2 regions of the Tissierella sp. QWL-11 genome follow, and region 1 is predicted to be linked to the other one. Evidence: riboswitches for the same ligand, from Rfam matches in the RefSeq annotation. Region 1 holds a riboswitch; the other holds the start of a gene.
The links. Region 1 has a riboswitch for cobalamin ahead of AC4PG3_RS01635 (InlB B-repeat-containing protein). Riboswitches for the same ligand answer to the same signal wherever they lie in the genome.

Region 1 (8,191 bases):
GAGTATTTTATCGGAGTTGTTATTAACATCATATAGATTTACAGAGTTTCCAGATGAACCTACTATACCACCTATATTTTCATCTCCGGATACTTCTTCCATATTACTAGAATTTTTTACAGATGAATTTTCTCCTAAATATCCTACTATTCCAGCTACATTCTTCTTTCCTTTTACATTTTCTTCGTTTTTAGCATTTTTTATATTTACTTTGTCATCAGTAGAACCTATAATTCCACCTACATTTTCTTCACCAAATACTTTAACTCTAGATATTACATTGTCAAGTTTACTATCTTCTCCTACTGAACCTACTATACCGCCTACATAATTCTTCCCTTTCACATTTCCCTCAACTATTATATTTTCCAGTTTAGCATTTTTTATATGTCCAAATAATCCAACATAATCTTCATTAGTGTTTATATCTAATCCCACTATTTTATAATGATCATCACTAGACTCTATTTCCTTTTCTGATTCATCCTCTCCGTCTTCTTCCTTCTCTTTCTCTTCTTCAAATTTGGAGTCATTATCTAAACTTTCTTCTTCATTTAAAACTTCCTCTGAATCCTCCACCTTATTTTCCAAATCTTCTTCAGTAAATGAATTGTCTTCCTCTTTTTTATCTTCTTCTGATGTTTCTGGTACTTTCACTTTAACTTTTTCTGATTTAATATTTCCACTAAAGAAATTATCTTTATTTCCTATTGCTTTAAATTCTTTATTATTAGATAAGTCTATATTATCAACTATTGAAAAATATTTATCTTCATAGCTTTTTTGTTTGTTAACTTTCTTAGATAGTGCTACCAATGCATCTGCAGACTTTATCTCAAAAGGTTCTGCTTTAGTTCCTGTTTCAAATAAGTCTATTACATCCCATCTAGCATATAAATCTAAATAAGCTTTTCCATCTTTACCTATTAAAGCATATAAATTATCTTCCACTTTATCAGTTTCAAAATTCCAAAGCTTATCTTTTTCTTCTTCTATGTCTGTTAAAGCCCAGCCTTTTGAAGTATATTCATCAAAGTCTTTATCTATATATTTTATCTCTTCTGGTTCTTCTAATTCTATAGCATCTACTTTGAAAGTTTGATTCTTAGGAAGTTCTATCCCTTCATCATCTTTGAGGTTAGAATTAAATCTAATGTTTAACTCATCTGTTTCAGTAACTTTCCACCCAGCATAGATTTCCGTATCTTCTGTTAATTTAATATTTGGATCAAACTTTTCAGTGGCATCCTTGTCTAAAAACCAACCTTTAAAATCATAAATTTTAAATGATTCATCTATATCTATATTTCTATATATAGACTCTTCTAATTCATTTAATATTTCTACATTAGTATAATAGTCTGTTTTAAATTCATGTAATTCTTCTTCTTTATCTTCAATTACAAATTTACCACCATTTCCATGGATAGAAATATTTAACTCTTCTACAGATTCTGGCCTTTCCATAAATGTAATTTCTATTTCCATAGACTCCTCAGGTACTATGAATTCTAATACTTCTACACTATTTCCTTCAGCTATTATGTCTCCTTTTGAATCTTTAACTTTAACCTGTTCAACCATAAATCCAAGATCTGGATTTATCAAAAGTTTAGCTTCTTCTCCAGAAGATATTTTTCCTTTTAATTTATAGTCTCCGCCCTTAGATAAAGATTCTGTTATATTTATGTCTAAGTTTAATTTAGCAAATAAATTTAAAATATTCATATCTTCAAGACTTTCAAGATTATTTTCTATTTTATCTTCTTCAAAGTCCCAGAGTTTATCTGAATCTTTAAGTGTAAAACCTTGTATATTCTGATCTAATTCTTCTATTTCAATAGTTTCTCCCTTGGATATTACTCTATCATCAGGAAGAAAAATATCTATTTTAGAGTAATTATGAAATTTAACTTTTATCTCCTTAACATCTTCCCATTTAGGATATAATATTAAATTTTCTATCTCTTCTAATTCATCTATTTCAAGCTTAGTTTCCAAAGCTTCATCTTCATACCAACCTTCAAATACTGAAAAGAAAATATCTTCATCTGTTTCTTTTATCAGATTTTCACCTATTTTTTTTAATACTTCTTCTAGATTCTCTCTAGATACCTTTTCAGGTAATTCTCCTTTATAATCGGAATCTAATAATTCAAATTTCAATAAAATTTCATCCAATTCTTCAGGTATTTCTGGTTCTTCTTCTGGTTCCTCTTCTGGTTCCTCTTCTGGTTCTTCTTCTGGTTCCTCTTCTGGTTCTTCTTCTGGTTCCTCTTCTGGTTCCTCTTCTGGGTCTTCTTCTGGTTCTTCTTCTGGTTCCTCTTCTGGTTCTTCTTCTGGTTCCTCTTCTGGGTCTTCTTCTGGTTCCTCTTCTGGGTCTTCTTCTGGGTCTTCTTCTGGGTCTTCTTCTGGTTCCTCTTCTGGGTCTTCTTCTGGTTCCTCTTCTGGTTCTTCTTCTGGTTCTTCTTCTGGGTCTTCTTCTGGTTCTTCTTCTGGGTCTTCTTCTGGTTCCTCTTCTGGGTCTTCTTCTGGTTCCTCTTCTGGGTCTTCTTCTGGTTCCTCTTCTGGGTCTTCTTCTGGTTCTTCTTCTGGTTCCTCTTCTGGGTCTTCTTCTGGTTCCTCTTCTGGGTCTTCTTCTGGTTCCTCTTCTGGGTCTTCTTCTGGTTCCTCTTCTGGGTCTTCTTCTGGTTCCTCTGTCTCTTCTCCTTCCTCAACTGATTGCCCTTCTTCATTATCATTATTGTCTTTTAAATCGTCAGATTCAGTTTCAGCGTTTCCTTCTTTGCTTGTCCCTTCTTTGTCTAATTCTGAATCTGCATTGTCTTGTTTCCCATGGTCATCACTTGCTGAGTTCCCTAATTCAGAATAATCATTTTCTGAATTAGTATCTACTTCTTCTGTAATTCCCTGTGCACTAGCTATAGTGGTATAATAAGGTGCTGCCATTTGAGCATTTAAAATACCAATACACACTGCTAAACTTATAGCTTTACCCTTGTTCTTCATCAAACTCCTCCTCTAAAGTAATCTAATTTGACATTAGATTCTTTTGCATGCTTTGCATTCCCCTCTATTAAATAAAATCATTAAAAAACACCTATATTCCATGGAATATAGATGTCATTTACTTATGTAAATTAAAAGTTTATGTTTAAATTGCACGACTCTATAGTAGTTATTCTATATCCAGGAAAATAACTATACTAAAATGTTTAAGTATGTATTCTGACTTAGCTTCATAGTTCCCTCCGCCTTCCCTTTAAGTGGCATTTGAAGTTTACTCCGCATCACAGTAACCGGTTTGTTCAGGATTTACACCTGATTCCATCTCTTAAGCATAATGTAGTATTAAATTGTAAATCTATTCTATCAACAATTATATACAATTTTAAATATATTTCAAGGTTTATTTTGACATTACTTCATACTAAAAATAAATTTACAAAATTTTCTATTTATATAATAAATTCTAAATAGTACTACAATAAGATTAGTTTACATTAAATATGTGTATAAATGAATTGAAAGATATATAATTAAAAATAGAAAGGAAAATAATATGAATAAAGTTTATGAAGTTGTATCAAATCATGTATCTATTAGAAAATATAAAGATAAAGATGTAAAAAGTGAAGATTTAGACAAAATCCTTAAAAGTACTCAGTTTGCTCCTTCCTCTATAAATGGGCAGCAACGGAGTGTTATAGTCATAAAAGATAAAGAAACCAAGAAAAAAATTGCAAATTTGACTGGAGGTCAAAAATAGGACAAGGTTCCTGTGTATTATAATGAGGAGTAAATCCTTCCATATAATTTAACAACTTAGAAACTAGATAAATTACATATATCTTTTAATTATATAAATAATATATTATATAACAAAAGCCACAATTGTGTCAATACAAAATTTGAACTATTTTACTTTTAGTGTTATAATATTAATAAGAATAAGTTAAATATAGATACAATAAAATGACGTCAACAAAAGATTACATATGTGAAATGGAGGTGTATAAATTAATGCATTTAGTTGATAAAAAAGTAATACATAAGACTTTTGGTAAAGGAATCATTACTAGTTGTAATGGTAATTATGTAAAAATAAATTTCAAATCAGGCTCCAAAAAATTCGTTTTCCCTGATGTATTCAGAAAATATATAACTCTTGTTGATCAAAAAGCGGCTAATTTAGTAAAGATACAAATTCAAAAAGAAGAAGTAAAGAAAAAAGAATTAAGACTAAAAAAAGAAAAAAACTTAGAACAGAAACTTCAAAACATCTCAAAGAATAAAAAACCTATTCAAAGTAATAAAAACCATTCTAGACAACAATCTGTATTCTGGTGTAAAACAGAAGAAGAGGATAAAATTTTTACAGAAGGTAAAATTTTTATAGGAAAAGTTGAAAATGGGAAAAGCAAAGGACAGCCAAGACGACTAGCTCGAATAAATTGGAAAAGCGGATGTCTTTTAACTAGGAGAGAACCTGATATGCCAGAAAGAGATAGACGCATCTTAGGTGTATTTATGGCAGCTGAAGGTTTTGATGGGCAGACATGTGATGATGGATATATTCTAGCTAATCCAGAATACAAACTTCGTCTTTCAGAACAAGAATCGGATAAGATGCTTTTTTGGAATTACTACATGAATAAAAATTCTCATAATAGTATGACATGGAATTCAGGAAGGCAACGTTATTTTGACAATATATGGATGGCACAAATTTTAAAGGATATTATTTCTTTGAAAAAGAAATCTGGAGAACATGAGAGTGCAGAGAGGTTTTTTAAATATTTTTGTAAAGTTAACCATATAAATGGAAATGAATTACCAAAACCTAATGGTCTACTGATGCAAAAATGATAAAGGTATAGAGTACTCAAAGTCAATGAATTGAGTACTCTATACCTTTGTAATATATGTATCGGAATTCTAATTTTTCATATACTATAAAGGCGGTTGTAATTATAGCTATTTTTGAGAGTGATATATTCATTATTCATATCGTAAAGCATCAATAGGGTCCAATTTTGAAGCTTTATTAGCAGGATAAATACCAAAAAATACACCTACACCAGCTGAAAAAAACCAAGCAATAATAATAGTTTTAAAAGATACACTAGGAGGTATTTTAATAAAGCTTGATATAATAGAGGCTAAACTCACACCTATAACAGTTCCAATTACTCCTCCAATCCCTGATACAATAACAGATTCTATTAGAAATTGTAGCAAAATATCTCTCCTCTTTGCTCCTATTGCTTTTCTTATTCCTATTTCACGAGTTCTCTCTGTGACAGAAACAAACATAATATTCATAACTCCTATTCCTCCTACTAAAAGAGAAATAGCTGCAATTGCTCCAATAACTAATGTTATAATTCCTGTTATTTTATTTATAGACTCTAACTCTCCTTCTGCTGTTTGAAAGCGATATTTATTTTCTCCTTCATTGCTATGCCTTCTCTCAATCAAGTTAATCGCTTTATTTGTAACAGAGTCTATATCTGCCTCTTTGCTAATACTAACATCCATACTCCAAATTAAATCTCCCATGTTCATCAATTTTTCTAAAGTTGTAAATGGTACAAAAACATTAGCCAGGGATTCCCCTCCTAAATTTTGAAGAGTACTCTTTGGTTTTTCATAAATACCAATAATAACTAATGAAATATTACTTTCTCTAATTTCTATATTAATACTTTCTCCTAATACATTTGTTCTACCAAATAAGTCTAAGGCCATTTCTTTATCTATAATAGCCACAGCTCTTTTGCCTTTCACATCTGCATCCACTAAATATCTACCTTTGATTATATTTACTTTTTCTATTTTTATATAATTTTCATCCCCACCAACTAGTCTTATATCTATTTTATTATTTTTAGATTTAATTTTCCCCCTCTCTGATATACTAGGTACTATGGCTTCTAAATCATTTGAAAAAGTTTCTTTCAATACATCTATATCATCATGGCTGAACAAGTCTTTCATGGAATAATTTTCACTCCAATTAACTGAAAAATAGGCACGCCCTGCACCAAATTGTTCAAATTCTTCATCTATCATCCTTTGACTTCCTTCACCTAGTGCTACTACAGTAATAACTGATGATATCCCTATAATAATACCTAACATAGTAAGAAGTGAACGCATTTTATTAGCCAAAACAGCACTTATTGACACTTGTATACTCTCCAGTATATTCATATAATTTCCCCTTATTTAAAAATAATAGTTTGTTCTCTAACGGGTATATCCTCTATAATTTCTCCGTCGCAACATGAAATCATTCTTTTAGTATGCTGTGCTATATTTAGTTCGTGAGTGACCATTATAATAGTTACTCCCTCGTTATTCAATTCCTGAAATATACCCATTATTTCATTCCCTGATTTAGTGTCTAAATTTCCTGTAGGTTCATCTGCAAAAATTACAGAAGGATTATTTACTAAGGATCTAGCAATAGCAACTCTTTGTCTTTGCCCACCTGAAAGCTCATTAGGATTATGATCCATTCTCTCTTGTAACCCCACTTTCCCCAACGCTTTTATAGCTCTTCTCTTTCTTTCATTAGATGAAATACCAGCATAAATCATAGGAAGTTCTACATTTTTTAAAGCACTTATACGAGGAATCAAATTAAAGGACTGAAAAATAAAACCTATTTTCTTATTGCGAACCACAGCAAGCTGATTATCATTCATATCTTGGACACTTTCCCCATCTAATTCATAAATACCTTCTGTTGGCTTATCCAAGCATCCTAGTATATTCATAAGTGTAGATTTTCCAGAACCTGAAGGACCCATGATAGATACAAATTCTTTTTCACCTATATGCAAATTAATATTTTTCAAAGCTTCTACACATATACTTCCTGTTTTATATACCTTCTTCAAATTTTCTATTTTAATCATATTATATCACCTTATCCACCATAACTTGATCTCCATCTTTTGTTTCTTCATTTGGATTTAATATCACTTCTTCTCCTTCTTCTATATCACCTATAACTTCAAGTGAAAAATCACTTTCTATACCTGTACTTATTTTGTGTTCTTTTATAATTCCATCTTTTACAGTAAAGATAATTTCATCACCACTTTTTTGAGTATATATGGTCTCATAAGGAACTGTTAAAACATTATCTTTCTGATCTGTTAAAATATCTAGTTTTGCAGAAAATCCTGGCTTTAAAAATTCATCATTATTCTCAATATCAACTTTTATTTCTACTACACTCTCTTTCCCTTGGGCTGTATCCATTTGTTTTGCAATCGAACCTACATATTTCACCTTTCCTTCATATGTTTTATTTTCAAATGAATCTCCTGTAATCTTGACATGGTTTCCTACATTTATTTTACTTGCATCATATTCATTCATATCCACTATAACCTCTAAGTGATCTATATCTTGAATAGACATTAAAGTTATATGAGATTCTATAATTCCACTTTCTGAAATATTAGTATCTACAATAGTTCCTGTAATAGGACTTCTTATAGTATATTTCATTAAATCTCTTTGTAGTTTTTCTACCTCTAATTTAGCTAATTGTGCTCTTTGTTTTTGAATAGTAATTTCATTTTCATAATTAGAATTTTTTAGTTTTTCTTCTGCTAAAAAATAGTCATTGTATAATTTATTCATATCATTTTCAGATTCTTCAAAACTTACCTTGCTAATTGCATTTTCTTCATATAATTCCTTATTTCTTTCATATGTATCCCTTGCATCTTCATATCTTATTTTTGCATTAGATAAATTAATCTCCAGTCCTGTATTGCCTTCTTTTTCTAATTTCTTTAAATTTTCTTCTTCTATTGAAAGTCTCAACTTGGCATCTTTGATTTTATATTGAATATTAGTTTCTTCTAATTTCATCAATACCTGATCTTTTTCTACTTTATCTCCTTTTTTAACAAACATCTTTTCAATTTTTTCTTCAACGTCAGATACAACATCTCTTTTGTCCATAGAAAATATTTTTCCAGTTCCCTTAATATGAGATTTTATATTTTCTTTTTTTATAGATGTAGTTTGAACTACAGCTTGAATAGAATTTTTATTTTTCATTCCTGTCTTCCATCCAATAATCCCTATTAAAATAATTAGTCCTAAAATGGTAATTATTATTTTTTTCTTTTTCCCCACTTTTAGATCCCCTTTCTAAATATAC
Region 2 (8,191 bases), 460 kb from region 1:
GTGGAGAAAATTATGCAATTCGTAGAATCCATCCAAATCTAAGTGATACAGAGGGAACATATTTATCTACAAATATGAAAGATATAAAAGGTAATTTACCATATTTAGAGGAATTGGAAGGGATAAAGAAAAATGGGGAGTTGTTTTTTACTTATTATTTTAAAAAATTAAATAGTTCCCAGATATCAGAAAAGATCACCTATGCAAAACTCTATGAGGAATATGACTGGATAATTGCCATGGGTGTACATCTAGATGATATCAATACTTATACAGAAAAGGTTAATAAAGAAATTTATTCACTATCTCGTAAAACAATAACTAGATTATTAAGATATATTTTTATAGTTTTATTGATAGGATTTATAGTGCTTTATTTAATAGGAAAGAGGAGCTTTTTGAATTCAACAAAATCTTTAGAAGAGGCAATGAACTTAGATGTATTAACTAGTACATCTAATAGAAGATGTGGCCAGAAGAATTTGAAATTATTTTTTCAGGAGTATAGATTAATTGGAAAAAGTCCAGCTATTATGATATTAGATATAGACAATTTTAAATATGTAAATGATAAATATGGTCATAAAGTAGGAGATATTGTTCTTTTAGAAGTTGTAGAAAGAGTAAGTAATTTTATAAGAAGCTCAGACCACTTAATTCGATGGGGAGGAGATGAATTTGTAGGTATATTCCCAGGATTAAGAGAAGAAGATATAACGAGATTTGGTGAAAAATTACTAAATGAAATTTCTAAACAAGAAATTCTAGTGGAAGATAAGACTATCAGTATAACTGCTTCTGTAGGTTTTTCTTATTTTAAGACTAGTGACAATAACTGTAGTGATGTTTTACAGAGGGCAGATAAAGCTATGTATGAATCAAAAGAAAAAGGGAAGAACAAGGTAAGTATATTGTTATAAGAGAGATATAAAAGACATTTAACTCTATATTAAATGTCTTTTATATCTTTTATTTTATCTAATGAATATATAAGAAAGCAAGTATCCTATTACAAGTCCTCCAAGGTGAGCTGTAGTACTTATACTTGGTATTGCTAGTGTCAATATTAAATTTATACCAAGTAGTTTTAATATGCTTTTTCTGCCTGCTGGAGTAACCATATCCCTATGGCGATGGACTAGATATAAAAAAGCACCGAATAGTCCAAATAAACTTCCTGATGCACCAGCAGAAATTGAGACAAAATCAAAGAAAAATGTGGTTAAGTTCCCCCCTATACCTGTTATGAGAAAAAATAATAGATATTTTTTAGCACCCATAAGTCTTTCAATTTGAGGTCCAAATATATATAGGGCATAACCATTAAAAAATATATGCATAATTCCTATATGGATAAAAATTGAAGTTATAAATCTATAATATTGATTATATTCCATGACAAAAGGAGGAAATAGAGCACCATATTTTATAAGTGCCTCAATATTTGTAGTCCCACCATTTAAAGTTATAAATATAAAATAAACTATCATTATAGTTAGAAATATAAATGTTACTTTACTTTTCTTATAAAAATCTGTTAATCTTTCCAAGATTCTTGTCTCCTATTCTATTATTACATTAAAATTCTTTAATCGTATTATTACATAATACCCTTGAAATATCAAACTTTAAATTGCTTTATAGAAAATATGATTTGACAAATGTTATATTATATATTATTCTTATGAAGACAATTAAAGAATAAAAATAGTTTTTTATAGGGGAAGTTGGGTTAAAATCCCACACGGTACCGCCACTGTGAAATATAATCTTTTATGTACTTAAAAATTATATTAAAGTCAGAATACCTAGCTATTTTAGTTTGCCAGAACTTTACGGATTATAAAGGGGGTAAGAGAGAAACTTTGTTTATTCAGCCCATTTATATAAATTGGAGCTGTTTTTTTTTATTTAAAGAAGATTTTTTGAAAGGGGAATACTATGAAAATTGCTATAGGAATGTGTGGCAAAACTAGTGGAAGATGTTCAACCATGGGTTGCTTTAGAGCTTACAACAATAAAGATAAGCACTTTGAAGTTTATAAAGATATTGATACAGAACTTTTATCTTTTTTTAGTTGTAATATGTGTTTTGAAGATGGAGAAGAAAAATTAGAGAAAATAGCAGCAAAACTTAAAGATAATGAAGTTGAAAAACTTCACTTAGGGGGTTGTGCTGTTAGATGTAAGGAAGATAATTTAGAAGAAATAAAGAAAGTGTTTCTAGATTTAGACATAGATGTAATAGAAGGAACGCACTAAAATTAAAGGAGACAAGAAAAGTGAAAAAAATTTTAAGTTTATTATTAGCTGTAGCTATGTTATTTAGTATTACTGCCTGTTCAAATGAAAAAGAAGTATCTCAAGAAAAAGATGAAGTACAAAATGAAAACATAAAGAATGAAGAAGCACAAGATGATGAAAATTCCCATTATCCTGTAACTATAACAACTTATAATTACCAAAAGAAACCTGTAGAAATTACTTTTGAAAAAGCACCTGAAAAGGTACTAGCTATATATCAAAACTCTATTGAAACCCTATTAGCCCTTGGATTAGAAGATAAAATAGCTGCTGCATCTGGCTTAGATCATGATGTAAAAGATGAATATAAAGAGGCATTTAAAGATATTAAATACTATGAAAACCTTCCTACAAAAGAAGAAGTTCTTGGTATAGAACCAGACTTTATTTTAAGTTGGTATTCTTTATTTGACGAGAAAAGACTAGGAAATGTAGATTTTTGGCATGAAAGAAATATAAATACTTATATGGCACAAAATAGTGGATTAAAAAGTCCTGATACTTTAGAAAATGAATATGAAGATATATTAAATATAGGTAAAATATTTAATGTAGAAGAAAAGGCTAATGAAATAGTAGACAATATGAAAAAAGAAATTCAAAGGGCAAAGGAATTTTCTAAGGACAGTCCTTCTGTAAAAACTGTTATATTAGAAGTAGGTTCAGATAATACTTATAGAATATATGGAGAAAATAGTATTGGTGGAAATATAGCAACACTAGTAGGAGCCGACTTAGTAGCTCGTGAGAATGGTCGAATAGGGGCTGAAGACTTAGTAAATTTAGACCCTGAAGTTATATTTACAGTTTATTATGGTGATTCTGTTGTAGAAAAAGCTGCCCTAGAAAAAATTATGAATAATCCTTCCATTTCTAGTATTTCAGCTGTAAAAAATAAAAGAGTATATCCAATAATGTTAAGTGAGGTTTATGCTAGTGGTATTAGAACTTTAGATGGGATAGTATCAATTAGCAATGGTCTATATCCTGACCTTCAAAAATAGAAATGGACAAACATTTAAATAATAAAGGAATATTTAAAAGCACTCCTATCTATATAATTACTTGGATATTACTTTTTGTTTCCCTTGTGATTTCGGTATTCATAGCAGTTACAATGGGGTCTGTTGAAATATCTGTATCAGATATCTATAGGGTGATAATTTATAAGGCCTTTTCACTAGGAAGTGTAGATACACTTCCTAGTGCTTCGATAGTAGATATAATTTGGTTTATAAGACTACCTAGGATTATTTTAGCAATTGGAGTTGGCATGGGCCTATCTGTGTCAGGGGTGGTTATGCAGGCAATAGTAAAAAATCCTTTGGCAGATCCATTTATATTGGGTATATCATCAGGTGCTTCCTTTGGAGCCACTCTTGCTATAATGCTTGGAGTTGGAATATCCCTTGGACCAAATTATGTAGGAATATCGGCTTTTATAGGTGCTTTTATAATCTCATTACTTGTTATATCTATGTCAAATATAAAGGGAAGGGCAAATTCTACAAAACTTTTATTGTCAGGAATGGCACTTAGCACATTAACTTCTTCCTTTTCTAGTTTTATAATTTATTTTTCTAAAAACAAAGAAGGGATAAAAAACATAACATATTGGCTTATGGGAAGCCTTGCAGGAGCTAGTTGGGAAAATATAAGATTAGTTCTTCCAGTAGTAATAGTTTCTACTATTTTTTTTATAACTCAGTATAGGACATTGAATTTGATGCTTTTAGGAGATGATGTGTCTATCACTTTAGGTAAGGACCTTCATAGATACAGGATATTTTATTTACTTATATCCTCTTTAATGGTGGGATTAATAGTATATTCATCTGGGATAATAGGTTTTGTAGGCCTTATAATTCCTCATATTATAAGAATATTATTTGGTACAGATCATAAATAATTTCAATTACAGCACTTAGTGGAGCTATCTTTTTAATATGGGCGGATGTATTATCTAGAATAATAATTTCAGGAAGTGAACTTCCCATAGGTATATTAATATCCATAATAGGTGCTCCTGTATTTATATATTTAATGATAAGTAAGTCCTATGGATTTGGAGGAAAATCATGATTGAGATAAGTACTAAAGGCTTAGAAGCATGTCTTGGAGGAAAAAAGATATTAAAAAATATAGATATTCATATACATAATAGAGAATTTGTAGGAATAATTGGACCCAATGGAAGTGGCAAAAGCACTCTTTTAAAATGTATATATCGTACTTTAAAACCTAGCAGTGGAACTATTTTTATCAATGATAAAACTTTAGATAGTTTTCCAATAAAAGAAACAGCAAAGAAAATAGCGGTAGTGTCTCAGCACAATGAAATTGCTTTTGACTTTTCGGTAATAGATATGGTCTTAATGGGTAGATCTCCTCATAAAAAGTTTATGGAAAGAGATAGTGCTTATGATTATGAAATAGCTTTAGGATCTTTACAAAAAGTTGGAATGGAAGATTTTAAAGATAGGAGTTTTAATAGCTTATCTGGAGGAGAAAAACAGAGAATAATACTTGCTAGAGCCCTTGCTCAAGATACAAAATGTCTAATATTAGATGAGCCTACAAATCATTTAGATATAAAATACCAACTACAGTTTATGTCTATTGCAAAGAGTTTAAATATAACTATAATATCCGCTATACATGATTTAAACTTAGCAGCTATTTATTGTGATAAACTGTATGCTTTAAAAAAAGGTAAGATAATAGACTATGGATCTCCAGCAAAGCTTTTAACTAAAGAGCTTATAAAGGATTTATATGATGTGAATTCAGAAGTTGTTTTAGATAGAGATACTAATTTAATAAATATAGTATTTAAACCATTTTAAATACTAATAGGACTTGTAGATAAAAAAATTTCATATCTACAGGTCCTGTTTTTTTTAGACTTATTTTAATAAATACTTTACAAAAAGTGTACTATAGTGTACTATTATATGTAATACACTTAATACACTGAAAGGAGGAAATCCATGTTTAATATAAATACTGTAAGTGACAAACCAATTTATGAACAGATTATAGACAATATAAAAGAATTATCTTTTAAAAAAATATTAAAGCCCGATGATAAATTGCCTTCAGTAAGACAGATGGCAAGTATGCTATCTGTAAATCCTAATACAGTTAGTAAGGCGTATAGAGAGTTAGAAAGACAAAAGATCATTCATACGGTGAGGGGGAAGGGGACATTTATGAATTCAGATATGGACTTTGCTATAGACAATGATCGAATAAATAAATCTATAGAAAGTCTGAGAGATATTTGTATAGAATTAGCACATTTAGGATTTGATAGAAAAAAGACAATAGATGAAATAGAAAAGATATATAGTGATATCCAAAAAGGAGGGCTAAAATGATAGAAGTAATAGATGCAAGCAAATCTTTTGGTGGATTTAAAGCTTTAGATAATATAAATATAAAGATTAAAAAAGGAACTATCCACGGCATAATAGGAGAAAATGGTGCAGGGAAAACAACTCTTTTACAGATGATGGCAGGAGTATATGCTGTAGAAGAAGGGAAAGTCCTAATAGATGGTGAGAATGTGTATGACAACAATAAAGTGAAGAATAAAATTGGATATGTAGCAGATAGAAATCAATACTTCAAAGACTATAAATTAGATGAAATGGTGGATTTTTATTCTGGTATATACGAAAACTTTTCAAGAGAGGATTTTGAAAAATATAATAAGATATTTAATTTAAACCTAGATAAAAAGATAAAACAATTATCTAAAGGGATGCAAATGAGATTATCACTTATGTTAAATCTATCTACTAGACCAGGAGTATTGATATTAGACGAACCCACATCAGGGTTAGATGCTATTATCAAAAAAGACTTACTAGATATACTTATAAAGCAGGTCTATGAAAAAGAGGTAACCATAGTGATAAGTTCTCACCAGATAGGGGAATTGGAAAAGTTTTGTGATGAATTTACAATATTAAATAAGGGAAAAGTTAAATACCAATCTAATATAGAAAAGATAAAAGAAAATGTTAAGAAGCTACAGGTAATATTTAAAGAAGATGTAGAAGATAACATAAGTCAAATAGATGGAATTATAAATATTGAAAAGATAGGTAGTGTGTATTACATAGTTACTGATAACTATAGTCAAAAATTAATAAATGATTTAAAAAATCTAGGGGCAGAAATTATTGAGAGCATAGGAATTACCCTAGAAGAAATATTTATATATACAAATAAAAAGGGAGATAGAGGTGAGATAGATGAATAAATCCATATTGAAACACGAAATTAGATCTATGAGATGGATGTTATTATTATCTATCCTAGCAAGCTTGTTTTTAACGATAGTATTTAGTGTATTTCTAGATAGCAGATATGAGATGATATTTTTACACGGGATAGAAGGAAATCAAAGTTTGATTCAGGGAGTTCTAAACAATGTGAGTCCTATGATATTAGTACTATTTACACTTATTTCTATAGTGCAGATATTTATGCAGTTCAAATCAGAAAAGGGTCAAGAAACGGGAAGATTTTTAAAATCCTTGCCAATAAAAAAGGAAGAGTTTTTTAAGATAAAATTAGGAACAGGGATAATCAATTTAAGCTTAGCTTTTATAGTCCTAGTCATAGGGCTAATAATTGTAAGAAACAATAATATGTTTTGGATAAAAGATATCCACAGCATAAGTGATATCTCAGAACCATTTATAAAACTTGATGGAATTAGAAATTTACTAAAGGAAATAGGTCTTGTATATCTAGTAGTCTTGGGATTCTATACATTTTTATTTATGGTTCAATACACCTTTACCAATGTAATAGGAGGTATAGTAACAGGATTTTTAGTATGGTTGTCTCCTGCATTTATATTGATGTCATCAGTATTTACATTAGAAAAAATCAATTCAGGATCTCTATATAATAGCACTATATTAAATAATGTATATGATTTTTCACAATGGTTATTACCTTGGATATATCCTTTAGATTATAATTATGAAGGAGTATACACAGAATCTAATATATCCATGGTTATGATTTCTACTATAGATAATTTACAAGTCAAATATATAATAGCTGTAGTTTTAATACTTTTAAATATAATGATAGCTTATAAATTCAACAAGAGCTCAAAGGTTGAAAATGAAAACAAGGTAATAGTTTTTAAAAGCACTAGAAATATATTTAAAATTGGAGTTACTATTTGTAGTGGACTGTTAGTCTCAGCTATATTAGGTGGAATATTAATGATACCTATGAATGATATATTGTATATACTATTAATACTATTAGGCGGATTTATAGGATATCTAATAAGTAAGAAGATAACAAAAGTAGGAAGTATATAGGAGGATTATAATGAAAAAATTGATATGCATATTGGGAGCTATATTGATTCTAAGTGGATGGTCTACAGAGTCTGCTAATATTGAATTTAAAGATACAGCTATAGAAAAACAGTCAAATGAAATAAAGGACAATAGACAAAAAAGTGTATATATAAAAGATGATGTAAAAAAAGTAATTGAAGAAATAAATGATTTAAGTGAAAAATACAAAGAACAAGTTGATAATAGAGAAGGCTATCCTATATATATAAATATATACGAAGATAATAGTCAAAATAGAGTCAAAAAAACTGAATTTAATAATAGATCTATTTTCAACAAAGAATATTTTAATGATTTAGTAGAAATATTAGATAGGAGTCTAGCTAAAGGATTAAAAGATTATGTCAAAGAGATGGAGAATAAAAAAATACAGATGAATGATCCTATTATAAAAAAGTTAGGAAGAGCTATGGTATGTTCTGACAACATAGGAGCAATAGACAATTATATATCTATTGCTGTCAATTTCTCAAATATAGAAGATGAAGATT

Region 2: another riboswitch for cobalamin. It lies ahead of AC4PG3_RS03855 (CGGC domain-containing protein); the one in region 1 lies ahead of AC4PG3_RS01635 (InlB B-repeat-containing protein).

What each region holds. Positions count from the first base shown of each region.
Region 1 is NZ_CM178750.1:335,961-344,151, reverse strand. Features, by position in the region: gene AC4PG3_RS01635 (InlB B-repeat-containing protein) at 1-3,009, opposite strand, end outside; cobalamin riboswitch at 3,202-3,377, opposite strand; gene AC4PG3_RS01630 (nitroreductase family protein) at 3,563-3,769, shown strand; gene AC4PG3_RS01625 (hypothetical protein) at 4,024-4,869, shown strand; gene AC4PG3_RS01620 (ABC transporter permease) at 5,002-6,216, opposite strand; gene AC4PG3_RS01615 (ABC transporter ATP-binding protein) at 6,228-6,926, opposite strand; gene AC4PG3_RS01610 (efflux RND transporter periplasmic adaptor subunit) at 6,928-8,166, opposite strand.
Region 2 is NZ_CM178750.1:794,203-802,393, forward strand. Features, by position in the region: gene AC4PG3_RS03845 (diguanylate cyclase) at 1-920, shown strand, start outside; gene AC4PG3_RS03850 (rhomboid family intramembrane serine protease) at 975-1,550, opposite strand; cobalamin riboswitch at 1,692-1,831, shown strand; gene AC4PG3_RS03855 (CGGC domain-containing protein) at 1,942-2,262, shown strand; gene AC4PG3_RS03860 (ABC transporter substrate-binding protein) at 2,283-3,308, shown strand; gene AC4PG3_RS03865 (FecCD family ABC transporter permease) at 3,311-4,213, shown strand; gene AC4PG3_RS03870 (iron chelate uptake ABC transporter family permease subunit) at 4,219-4,386, shown strand; gene AC4PG3_RS03875 (ABC transporter ATP-binding protein) at 4,383-5,150, shown strand; gene AC4PG3_RS03880 (GntR family transcriptional regulator) at 5,295-5,684, shown strand; gene AC4PG3_RS03885 (ABC transporter ATP-binding protein) at 5,681-6,574, shown strand; gene AC4PG3_RS03890 (hypothetical protein) at 6,567-7,658, shown strand; gene AC4PG3_RS03895 (hypothetical protein) at 7,669-8,191, shown strand, end outside.